Regions from separate parts of the Hymenobacter sp. DG01 genome, predicted to be linked through region 3. Evidence: riboswitches for the same ligand, from Rfam matches in the RefSeq annotation. Region 3 holds a riboswitch; each other region holds the start of a gene.
What was found. A riboswitch is a leader RNA that binds a small molecule or an ion and turns the genes downstream of it on or off. The one in region 3 is predicted to bind S-adenosylmethionine.

Region 1 (3,647 bases), 740 kb from region 3:
TCGGTCTGCTTTACTTTATCACCCGTGGAGTCCAGCTCCTTATCGGTTTTCCAGATTTTGCTTTCGGTGCCATACAGCATGTTCACACCTTCCACTTTGCCTTCTTTGCTGCCGCAGGAGGCGGCAAACAGGGTCACAAACAGAAGGAGGCTGGCGAGGTAGCGCAACGGTGCAGCTTGATTTTTCATGGGGGTAGGGGAAAGAGTAAATAAGAGGGAGAAATACCATCAGACGCAGCGCCTGACTTTGCGCTTCTTACGGGGCAGTTGCGCAAGATGTTCAGCCCGTCCGTGCTTGAGCTTCATGCCCATAACTTATTGCGGGCCTTGGCGTAATACTCCCTACCGACCCCGTTTATGCACTTGGTAGTCGGTTGATTTCTCCACCCTTACCTGACTTTACGACCATGGGACTGTTTGATTTTCTCTCTAACGACGGCGAAAAAAAGCCTGTTCAACCCGCTGCTAAACCCGCTGCCGGCGGCGCTACCGATTTCTTTGGCAACGCCAACCAGCCCGCCGCTGCTCCGGTTGCTGCCCAAGGCGAAACCTACACGGTAGTGAGCGGCGACTCGCTTTCCAAAATCGCTAAGCATCATTACGGCGATGCTGCCAAATGGCATCAGATTTATGATGCCAACAAAAGCATCATCGGCTCTAACCCCGACCACATCGAAGTAGGCCAGGTGCTGACGCTGCCCAAGCTATAAACCTTAACCTCAGCTTCGAAATATCCTAAAAAAGCCACTCTGCCATGAGTGGCTTTTTTGCTTTTTAGCAGTCCCTTTTTGCAAACACCGAGTACTCAGATTGAGTACCGAGGGCAATTATTTTCATCAATGGGCAAGGACCTACCCCTTCGCTCAAGCTTAAACCCTGCTGATTTTTCACAGGATTTATCCATTGAAAATCAACCTATTAAATACAAAAAATAATTATCCTCAAACTCCACAGTAACAATAGCAAGCGGAAATAATATTTTTCAACCACCTATTGCATATATCAAAAACAGCACTATACCTTTGCAATACCAACCCGGTACTCTCCCGCTCGCGGCGGGATAGTTTTCATAAGATTTATACAGAAGCGGCGAGAGAACAGGCTCCGTGACCCGCTGGCAACCTTCGACCGCGCGAAAGGTGCCAATTCCTGCCCGACCAAGCTTTTGCTGGCGGGGCATATAACTCAGGAGTACCATGGAAAACACCTTCGCTTTCGCCCCCTTCACCCCCAACGCCCCGGTCGCTTTGTCGCGTATCGCCTCGCCGTGGGCTTTCTGCGTTTCGGTAGCTGCTCCAGCCACTGCCGCAAACCGGCGAATGCGAATGCGCTGCTGTAGCGCCTGTTGTTGCTGTTGCTAGCCCTGAGCGGCTACCCAACATCCCTACCCCTTTTTCCGGCCTGAACCCTCGGTGACCCGCAGCGGCACTCAGGTTCTGCGCATCGCAACTGGCTTTCGGAGCAACTCCATGCTGGTTCGGGTGCGGCCCTCGCTACGCCTTGTCGTGGCTCTCTTCCAGCGTTTTCGCTCCCTCTTCCATACCCAAACGGCCTTTAACCCTGCCCTGCCATGTCCACGCAGAACCTCCACTTCGAGACCCTCCAACTCCACGCTGGCCAGCAGCCCGACCCCGTAACCGGTTCCCGCGCCGTGCCGCTGTACCAGACCACCAGCTATGTGTTCAAGAACGCCGAGCACGGTGCTAATCTGTTTGCGCTGAAGGAGTTTGGCAACATCTACACCCGCCTCATGAACCCGACTACTGACGTGTTCGAGCAGCGGGTAGCGGCGCTGGAAGGTGGCGTAGCGGCCTTGGCCGTTTCCTCGGGGCAGGCCGCGCAGTTCATTGCCCTGAACAACATTCTGCAGGCCGGCGACAATTTTGTGAGCACCACCCACCTGTATGGCGGCACTTACAACCAGTTCAAGGTGGCATTCAAGCGCCTGGGCATTGAGGTGCGCTTCGCCGACGGCGACCAGCCGGAGAAGTTTGAGGCCCTGATTGATGAGAACACCAAGGCTCTTTACCTGGAAACCATTGGTAACCCCAGCTTCAGCATTCCGGACTTTGAGCGCATTGCCGCCATTGCCAACAAGCACGACCTTCCCCTGATTGTAGACAATACCTTTGGGGCCGGGGGCTACCTTTTCCGCCCCTTGGAGCACGGCGCGCACATTGTGGTAGAATCGGCTACGAAGTGGATTGGTGGCCACGGCACTAGTATTGGGGGCGTGATTGTGGATGGCGGCACCTATGACTTTGGCAACGGCAAGTTCCCGCAGTTCACGGAGCCCTCGGAAGGTTACCACGGGCTGGTGTTTAATGATGTGTTCGGGAAGGGCGGACCATTTGGCAACATTGCCTTTATCATCCGGGCACGGGTAGAGGGCCTGCGCGACTTTGGCCCATCCCAGAGCCCATTCAACGCCTGGCAGCTGATTCAGGGTTTGGAAACGCTGAGCCTGCGCGTAGACCGCACTGTGGAAAACGCCCTGCGCGTGGCTACCTGGCTGGAACAGCATCCGCAGGTAGAGGCCGTGAACTACCCCGGCCTTAAGAGCAGCCCCTACCACACCCTGGCCCAGAAATACCTGAAGCGCGGCTACGGCGGGGTTCTCACCTTCGCCATCAAAGGCAGCAAGGAAACCGCTACGCAGTTTATTGACAACCTGAAGCTGGTGAGCCACCTGGCAAACGTAGGCGACGCCAAGACGCTGATCATTCAGCCCTCGGCCACTACCCATCAGCAACTCTCCGACGAGGAGCAGCGCGCGGCCGGCGTAACGCCTACCCTGCTGCGCCTCTCGGTAGGCATTGAGCACTTTGAAGACATCCGGGCCGATCTGGCGCAAGCCTTTGACGCCGTGCGCAACGCAGCCTCGGTTTCTTCTGAGGAAGCCGGTAGCACCCTGCTACCCGAGCCGGAAGTAGAACATGCCGCTACGCTGGAAGTCTAGCACTTGAGAGGGGTTGATTCCTGGCGGCAGGTGAGAGAGCCGCCAGGTAGCTTCTTCCAGCACCGCGGTAAGCGGGTAGGCGCTGAAGTTTTTTGTGAGAGAGGAATCTTCAGCAGACAGCCGCCCGCGCTTAGCCGGGGCGGAGCCGGGCAGAATCGGCTCCGCCCGCGGGCTAGGTTTTCGCGCATTACCACCACTATGCGTCAGGATGACGCGGCAAGGATTTTCTCCTGTGAAGACGACTGATACTCCTACGGCTCCCGTGAGAAGCTCCCTGGCGCCGCTTCAGCTGCCGGCTGCTCCTAGTATGCCTGAGCCCGACGAACCACACCTGTTCCGCCTACCCCGGCCTCTGCGACTGGAAAGCGGGGCCACGCTGCCCCGGGTAGAAGTTACCTATCATACCTACGGCCGCCTCAATGCCGCCCGCGACAATGTGGTGTGGGTGTGCCATGCCCTTACGGCTAATGCTGATGTACTAAGCTGGTGGCCCGGCCTAGTTGGCCCCGCCTGCCATTTCGATCCGGCCGACTGGTTTATTGTGTGTGCCAATGTGCTGGGCTCCTGCTACGGCACTACCGGCCCGCTCACCCCCGACCCGCTGACCGAACAGGTAGCCTACCACGAGTTTCCGCTGCTCACCATCCGCGACATGGTAGCGGCTCACGAAGCTCTGCGCGAGCACCTGG
Region 2 (3,647 bases), 1.9 Mb from region 3:
CTGTAAGCCGCTACCCCGAACTTCATGGGCGGTAAACCCAGCCGGTCGCGGCGCTCCTGCAGGTCCCGGATGCGGCGGCCGATGGCCTGGGGCTCGTCGCCGTGCATCACGTAGCCGTCGCACTGGGCGGCAATCAGGTTTTTGGCCGCCTCCGATTCGCCACCGGCGTAAATGAACGGCCGGGGGCGCGACACGGGCTTGGGCTGCAGAATGGAGTCCGTCACCTTATAGAACTTGCCCTCGAAGGTGAAGTGGTCCTGCTTCCAGAGGTTGTCCACTACGTGCAGCCACTCGGCGGTGCGGGCGTACCGGTCGTCGTGCTGCTCGAAGTGCACGCCGTACTTCTTGGCCTCATCCTGCCACCACGACGACACCACGTTCAAGGAAATCCTACCCCCGCTGATGTGGTCAATGTTGGCAGCTTGCTTCGCCAGCAAAGCCGGCGAGTGGAAAGTGGGCCGCACGGCCACCATCAGCTCGATCTTCTTGGTTACGGCAGCCAGAGCCGCCGCCGTGCTCCAGGCGTCCAACGACGGGGCTTCTTCGCCCTTGATGTCGTTGAGGTTGAGCTCAGCAATCAAGGACAAGTCGTAGCCGAGGTCCTCGCTGCGCTGGGCCAGCGTCTTCACGTAGTCCCAGTCGGCGCGCATGTTTTCGTCCTCAACATTGCGCAGCCACCCGCCAAAAACAGGCATCCAATATCCGTACCGCATGGCTTAGTGAATGGAAGCCGCTACCGGCTGTTGGGTGGAAGAAACGGCATCAGCGGCAACGGGCTGGCTGCCGGGGTTCGAAGCCCCGATCTGGGTTTCGAGGTAGTCCACGAAGCGGGCGTAGGGGTCAAAGCCCACCACATTCACGGCGTCGGCCACGAAGTTAGACAGGGCATTCACGTCGTAGAACAGCACGTCGCCGGTGCGGTCATCCACCAGATACTCAATGCCGCCCACGTCGATTTTGGCGGCGGCCACGATGCGCTCCACGGCTTCTACTACCTCGGCGGGAGGCGTGAAGGCTTCTACCTGAATACCCTTTTTGGGGGCTTCGGTGAGGCAGAAGTCGCCGGCAGCAGGCTCTTCCGGAATCTGGCAGATTTCGGCGGGGCACAGGTTAAAGCTCTCACCGGTGGTGTACACCTTCATGGCGTAGAGGAACTTACCGTTCAGGGTTTCTACGCGGTGAATGTGGCCGCCGCGAGGCGCCACGTACTCCTGCACCAGCGCCGTCTGGTCGATGCCGAGGTCAATCTGTCCGGCGGCTACGGCGGCCTCTACCCCCTCCATGGTATCGAAGCGGATGATGCCTGCGCCGCTACCCCCGATGTTTACCTTCACCACGATGGGAAACTGCAGCTGCCGGGCCGCGTCGGGCACCCGGGAGGCGTGGTTAATCACGAAGGACTTCGGGAATTTCAGGCCCAGCGAGGCGAACAGGCTGAGCTGGCGGGCCTTATTGGTTTCGATGGCCGTGGCCGCCGAGCCGTTGATGATGCGCGTGCCGATGCGCTCCAGGTGGGTGGCGTAGCCGGCCGTATGGAAGATGCCCTGGCCGTGCCCGCGCAGATAAGCCGAGGAGCTCATGCGGTTGACCACCAGGGAGTAGCGGCTCTCGGTTTCGGCGGGGTCGAAGAGGTGGTGGGCGGCGTCGATTTTTTCGTAGGGCAGGCCCCGGCGGTCCAGCTCGGCAAACAGGGGCTTAAACCATTCGGGATGCTCGAAATAAATGCCAATGGGCTTTGAAGGCTGCGACATGAGAAGGGAAGAAGAAACAGATAGTTGAAGTCAGCGGAAAACGCTACCCCCTACAACCGCCAGAACCTCCGGAAGTTAGGCCGGGCGCAAAGACGCCACGCAACCGCCCGAACACATTCCGGGTTGGGCAAGGATAAGGGGGTAGGGAAGAGGGGCCCGGAGCCGGGAAGGAAGTAGGCGGGCGCGGTCAGGCCGTAGCCATTGCTCTGCCCTTACGGCAGTTGCGGCACCCGTGAAACGCAGAATTGCCCCGGCCGGGGGCTAATGAACCGGCAGCTCTACCCGGCCAGCGGCGTACAGACGGCCCAACAACACGTGCCACAACAGCCATGCTGTACAGAAGCAAGGGTGGCAGGAGTGGGGGCGAAGTGCGGGAAGCGGTTCACGGTACGTTGTTTTTATATGGTCAGGACTTGGCACCGTTTCCGTACTGCTACGGAAGGTTGCCGGCGTTTCGTCGAGCCTGTCTCTCCACGCCTCTGTATAAAAACAATCCTTTCAGGTAAAGAATTGAGTGCGGCAAAGGTAAAGCGGCCGGGTCCAGAAAGCCAAATTTTCTTTGCGCGCCGCTTAGGCAGCAGGGGGTAGGCAGCGTAGGCCCCAGCGCACATGCGGTGTGTAGGGTGCAGGTGCTGCCTTGTGCACTAGCCGGGTTAGCAGAAGGCTACTAAAAAATCTGATGGACAGAATTTTATAAGAATAAAATGGGCTTGTAAGGACTTTGGAATGAATCTGGCCTTATTGCTAATAAAATGCACTTAAATAATTTTTAATATAACTATATCTTCTCATATTTATTCATATTGATTTCCTGAATGGCTTGCAGGGCGTGTCTCATTCCCACTTTTATATCCTTCTATCAGCATGAAAGCAACCGGAGTACTCTTTGCTGCTCTTTTGACCAGCGGCGCTGCCACAGCGCAGAACAACATCCAAACATCTACCAGCTACGGCAACAACAACCGCGTGACGGTGGAGCAGCTAGGCCGGGCGAATACGGCCATTGCGCACCAGAACGACGCGGCCGTGAACGGGGGCAGCAGCAGTGGCAACAACAACGAAGTAACCCAAACTCAGGCCGGCATCCAGCATACGGCGCAGGCTGACCAGATGGGCAACCGCCAACAGGCCATTCAGACACAGCTTTCCGATGAAAGCAGGGGCGCCAACAGGGCCTTCATCCGGCAGGGCTCCACGGCCGCCGGCAGCAACGGCAACTACGCCAGCCAGTTCCAGGGGGGCTTCAGCCACAGTGCTTTCATTGAGCAGGTGAGCGGGGCCAACTACGCCACCCAAAACCAGAGCGGCCGCAACGCCTATGCCGAGATTTACCAGGCTGCCGGAAATAATAACCGCGCTACCCAGGACCAGAATACCAACGTATTTGGCGGTACTGCTACGGCCCGACAGCTGGGGGCTAATAACACATCCAGTCAGCAGCAGAGCGTTTCGGGCCAGTCGGCCTCGGCCAGCGTGCTGCAGCAAGGCAACAATAACTCGGCCGGCCAACAGCAGCAAAACGCCGGCAGCTACATGACCGCCACCATCGGGCAGCAGGGCAATAACAACGCGGCTACTCAGTCGCAGCTTAGCCAGGGAGGTGCGTCTTCTGCCGCTTTCATTCAGCAGACCGGCAACAACAACGCCGCCGACCAAACCCAGAGTCACTCCGGGGCTTTCGGGGCCGTGGCCGCCAGCGCTACCCAAACCGGCAACAACAACGCCGCTACCCAAAGCCAGACGGGGGTTCTTTCGGTGAGTGCTACGGTCACCCAGAGTGGTAACCGCAACGAGGCCACCCAGACCCAGGCGAGTGCGGCTTTTGCGGGGGCTTCTATTCAGCAGGTAGGCAACAACAATGCGGCCACGCAGCGCCAGCAGAATGCCGGTTTCGCG
Region 3 (3,647 bases):
CCTTGGTTACGTTCACCTTCGCGGGCAGCGGGGCCTTCCACGTCTACCTCAAGCTTCACCCCGACGACAGGCTGCGTTACCAGCACGCGCCCGCCGTGCTTACCCCCGCCTTGGCCGTGGACCTCACGGAGTTGCCTCTGGCCTGGGAATCGGTGCAACAGGTAACCTTGGCGGAGTTGAACGGACAGGTGTACTACCAGGTATTCCTGCTTCCGGCAGAAAAGCCCACCGGCCCGGCGGCCGGCGCCAGCACCGGCCAGCCAGTGGAAGCGGTGCGCGCTACCCCCGTAGTCTACTACAATGCCGCTACCGGCCAGCTGCTGCCCGACGGCGCCACTCACTACGCGGCGTTTCTGGCTAACACCTTCCTGCAACAAGCCGGGGGTGGTGCTACCCCTGCCATGAGCGGCAAACCTACCCTGGTGGATCATTTCGAAGGCGAGTACGGCTTCATCAACAAGCGCCTGCCCGTTATGAAAGTGGCCTACAATACCCCGCAGAAAACCACCTTGTACGTGGAACCCGCTACCGGCCGCCTCGCCGCCCGCGTCGAGAATGTAGCCCGCTACGAAGGCCTGAGCTTCGCCTTCCTGCACAAGTACCACGCCGCCGGGGAGCTGGGCAAAAACATCCGTGACATCATCACGATGCTGGCTGCCGCCGGCGTATTGGCCGTGTCGGTGCTGGGCTTGTGGCTATTTATCAAGATGAAATGAGCGTCCCAATGAACTTGAGTTTACGGCTGCGTTACGCAGCTCTTTCCCTGCTCGCAGTGGCCTGCCAGCCCCAAGAAAATCAGCCGCTGGAAAGCAAAACACCCGCTACCCGTGCGGCCGTTATGCGCCACCACGACGAGCTGATGGCCCGCATGGATGGACTCATATCGGAACGCCAGCGCCTCGCCGCCCAGCTCGTTGGCCTGGATTCTACTACCACCTCGGGCCAAGCCAAAGCCGAGCGCCTGCACCGCATCATCAGGGGCTTGCGCCGCGCCGATGCCGCCATGATGACCTGGATGCACCAGTACAAAGAACCCGACACTGTGCAGCTGACCGCCCACCAATACGAGGATTTTTGGGCTGCCGAAGCGCAGGAGCTAACGGATTTAGAACGCCAGATGACCGCTGCCCTGGATTCGGCCAAAGCTGTGAGGTAAGTATCTGACTATAATAGTTTATGTAGCACGCATGCCCGTGTCACTGGTTTAATCAACAGTGGCCCGGGCATACGCATTGTACAGGCTACGTAGATAGTAACGATATAGTATTGGCTTAACTGCTGAAAGCCGAAGAATGAATACGAGTAAGGGCCAGCAAAACCTTTGGTTTGTACTGGCCAAAGATTAATTCGAACGAAGGATTTGCATTTCTGAAAATTCCGCTTGTACATTTACAGCACCAATTCTTTCTCTCACAAAGGATTGTTTTTATACAGAGGCGCGGAGAGACAGGCTCGATGAACCGCCGACAACCCCCGGAACATCCGGAACGGTGCCAAGTCCTGACCATATAAAAACAACAACGCCGTGAAGTCCTTCACCAGCATCCCCAGCAGTACCCATCGTCACGTTGCGCCTCAGCCTGCCTGTTGTGGCCTGATGCGTGGCCTCGTCTGTATGCGGATGCTGGGCATGGGCTGCTAAGGCGGAGGGAGATTCCCTTACTTGCTTTTTGCTTGCTCCGGTAGGGTAGTGCGGTAGCGCGCAACTTTCCTACGCATTACCCGGGCCTGTCAGGCCTGAGGGCTTTCCTTGTCGGCCGGTTACTTCGGCTGCCGAGTAGCCGCCCCGCGGCGCTTTCTCTTCCTGTAAACCGCTAGTTCCGTTGGCTCCCGCCGACCGAATAGCTTCCGGCTGTGCACGAGCCGGATTTGGGCAGAAGGCTTCCGCTCCTGGGTTTTCACCCCTTTGCGTCCACTTCCAGCTTTGCCAACGCGGCCCCCGTGCCGGGGCTGGCCGGGAAGTGGTGTGCTCACCTTCCAACTCTTTCCTGCATATGAAATCCTCTACCCTTCTGGCGGTGCCAGCAGTGGTGGCAGGCCTGGCCCCAGCGAGCTTCGCCCAGACGGCCGCCTCCACCGTAACTGGTACCATTGTGGATGCCACGGACCGCAGCCCCTTGCCGGGCGTGACGGTAGTGGTGAAAGGCACCACCGTGGGTGCCTCCACCGGGCCCGATGGCTCGTTCTCTCTGACCCTGCCGCCCGGCAGCACTATCCTGACCATCAGCGCCGTGGGCTACGAAAGCCAGGCCGTGGCAGCTACCGGCGGCCCCATCAACGTAGCCCTGAAAGCTGATGTGAAGCAGCTCTCGGAAGTGGTGGTAACGGGCTACAGCGAGCAAAACCGCAAAACCCTGACCAGCGCCATTAGCTCGGTGAAGGGCGACGCGCTCAAGGATATTCCGGCGGCCAGCCCCGACCAACTGCTGCAGGGCAAAGCGCCCGGCGTGCAGGTATCGGCCAACTCGGGGGTGCCGGGGGGCGGGGTGTTCATCCGCATCCGGGGTAGTAACTCCGTGAATGCCAGCAATGACCCGCTGTACGTGGTGGATGGGGTATTCATCAACAACACCAACCTGATTGCCACCGGTCTGGGCAACCAGGTATCCAGCAACCCGCTGGCCGACATCAACCCCCAGGACATTGAGAGCATCGAAATCCTGAAGGACGCCAACGCCACAGCCATTTACGGTTCGAGGGGGGCCAACGGGGTAGTACTCATCACCACCAAACGTGGCAAGGCCGGCGACAAAACCCGTATCACCTTCAATACCTACCACGGCTGGTCGAAGGCACCCAAGCAGTATGAGCTGGTGAGCGGCCAGGAGCTGGCCCAGCTGGAAAACGAGCGGTTCCTGAACGACGGCGGCAACCCCACTCAACTGCCCTACCGCTCGGTGGCCTCCGGGGGGCGCGGCCTGCCCGAGGAGCAGCAAACCTACGACCGGCTCTCTGATGTGTTCCGCACAGCCCAAACCCAGAGCTATGAGCTGTCGGCGGCTGGGGGCTCAGCCAAAACGCAGTTCTACGTGGGGGGCGGGTATTTCCGGCAAGAAAGCATTGCCCGGCCCACCAACTTCGACCGGTTTAGCCTCCGCGTAAACCTGGATAACTCCGTGACGGATAGGCTGCGCATCGGCACGAGCACGGCCCTCACGCGCACCCACCGCAACGTGAGCAGCAACGACAACAACCCGGTGGGGGTCATCAACTCGGCCCTGTTTCCGCGCACCAATCTGCCCATCTACAACCCCGACGGTACCTACGCCAAGTACGGCTCCTTCGACAACCACCAGGCCCTGATTGGCAACCTGAACAACGACGCGGTGGGCTCGCGCGTCATCTCGAACGTGTACGGGCAGTACCAGTTTGGCAAGCACCTGACCTTGCGCAGCAGTTGGAGCATCGACTTCAACGACATGTATGAGAACAACTTCAACAACACGCTCATCCTGGCCGGGCAGCCCCGGGGCACGGCTACCTCCTTCCTGTCGCGCGACATTACCTTGCTCAACGAGCAGACCCTAAACTACTCGGTGGATTTCGGGGAAAACCACTCCCTGCAGGCCTTGGTGGGTAATACTATCCAGAAAAATACCTTTCAGCGCACCAGCCTTTCGGGCCAGCAATTCCCGAGCAACGACCTG

Region 1: linked by a shared signal. The riboswitch ahead of FGZ14_RS17945 (O-acetylhomoserine aminocarboxypropyltransferase/cysteine synthase family protein) and the one ahead of FGZ14_RS00910 (TonB-dependent receptor) in region 3 are both predicted to bind S-adenosylmethionine.
Region 2: linked by a shared signal. The riboswitch ahead of FGZ14_RS09025 (RimK family alpha-L-glutamate ligase) and the one ahead of FGZ14_RS00910 (TonB-dependent receptor) in region 3 are both predicted to bind S-adenosylmethionine.

What each region holds. Positions count from the first base shown of each region.
Region 1 is NZ_CP040936.1:4,223,693-4,227,339, reverse strand. It holds gene FGZ14_RS17955 (hypothetical protein) at 1-188, opposite strand, end outside; gene FGZ14_RS17950 (LysM peptidoglycan-binding domain-containing protein) at 407-709, shown strand; SAM riboswitch class I at 1,073-1,186, shown strand; gene FGZ14_RS17945 (O-acetylhomoserine aminocarboxypropyltransferase/cysteine synthase family protein) at 1,570-2,958, shown strand; gene metX (homoserine O-acetyltransferase) at 3,191-3,647, shown strand, end outside.
Region 2 is NZ_CP040936.1:2,150,225-2,153,871, reverse strand. It holds gene FGZ14_RS09030 (LLM class flavin-dependent oxidoreductase) at 1-713, opposite strand, end outside; gene FGZ14_RS09025 (RimK family alpha-L-glutamate ligase) at 717-1,751, opposite strand; SAM riboswitch class I at 2,147-2,241, opposite strand; gene FGZ14_RS09020 (hypothetical protein) at 2,616-3,647, shown strand, end outside.
Region 3 is NZ_CP040936.1:231,268-234,914, forward strand. It holds gene FGZ14_RS00900 (PepSY domain-containing protein) at 1-716, shown strand, start outside; gene FGZ14_RS00905 (hypothetical protein) at 713-1,156, shown strand; SAM riboswitch class I at 1,424-1,515, shown strand; gene FGZ14_RS00910 (TonB-dependent receptor) at 1,995-3,647, shown strand, end outside.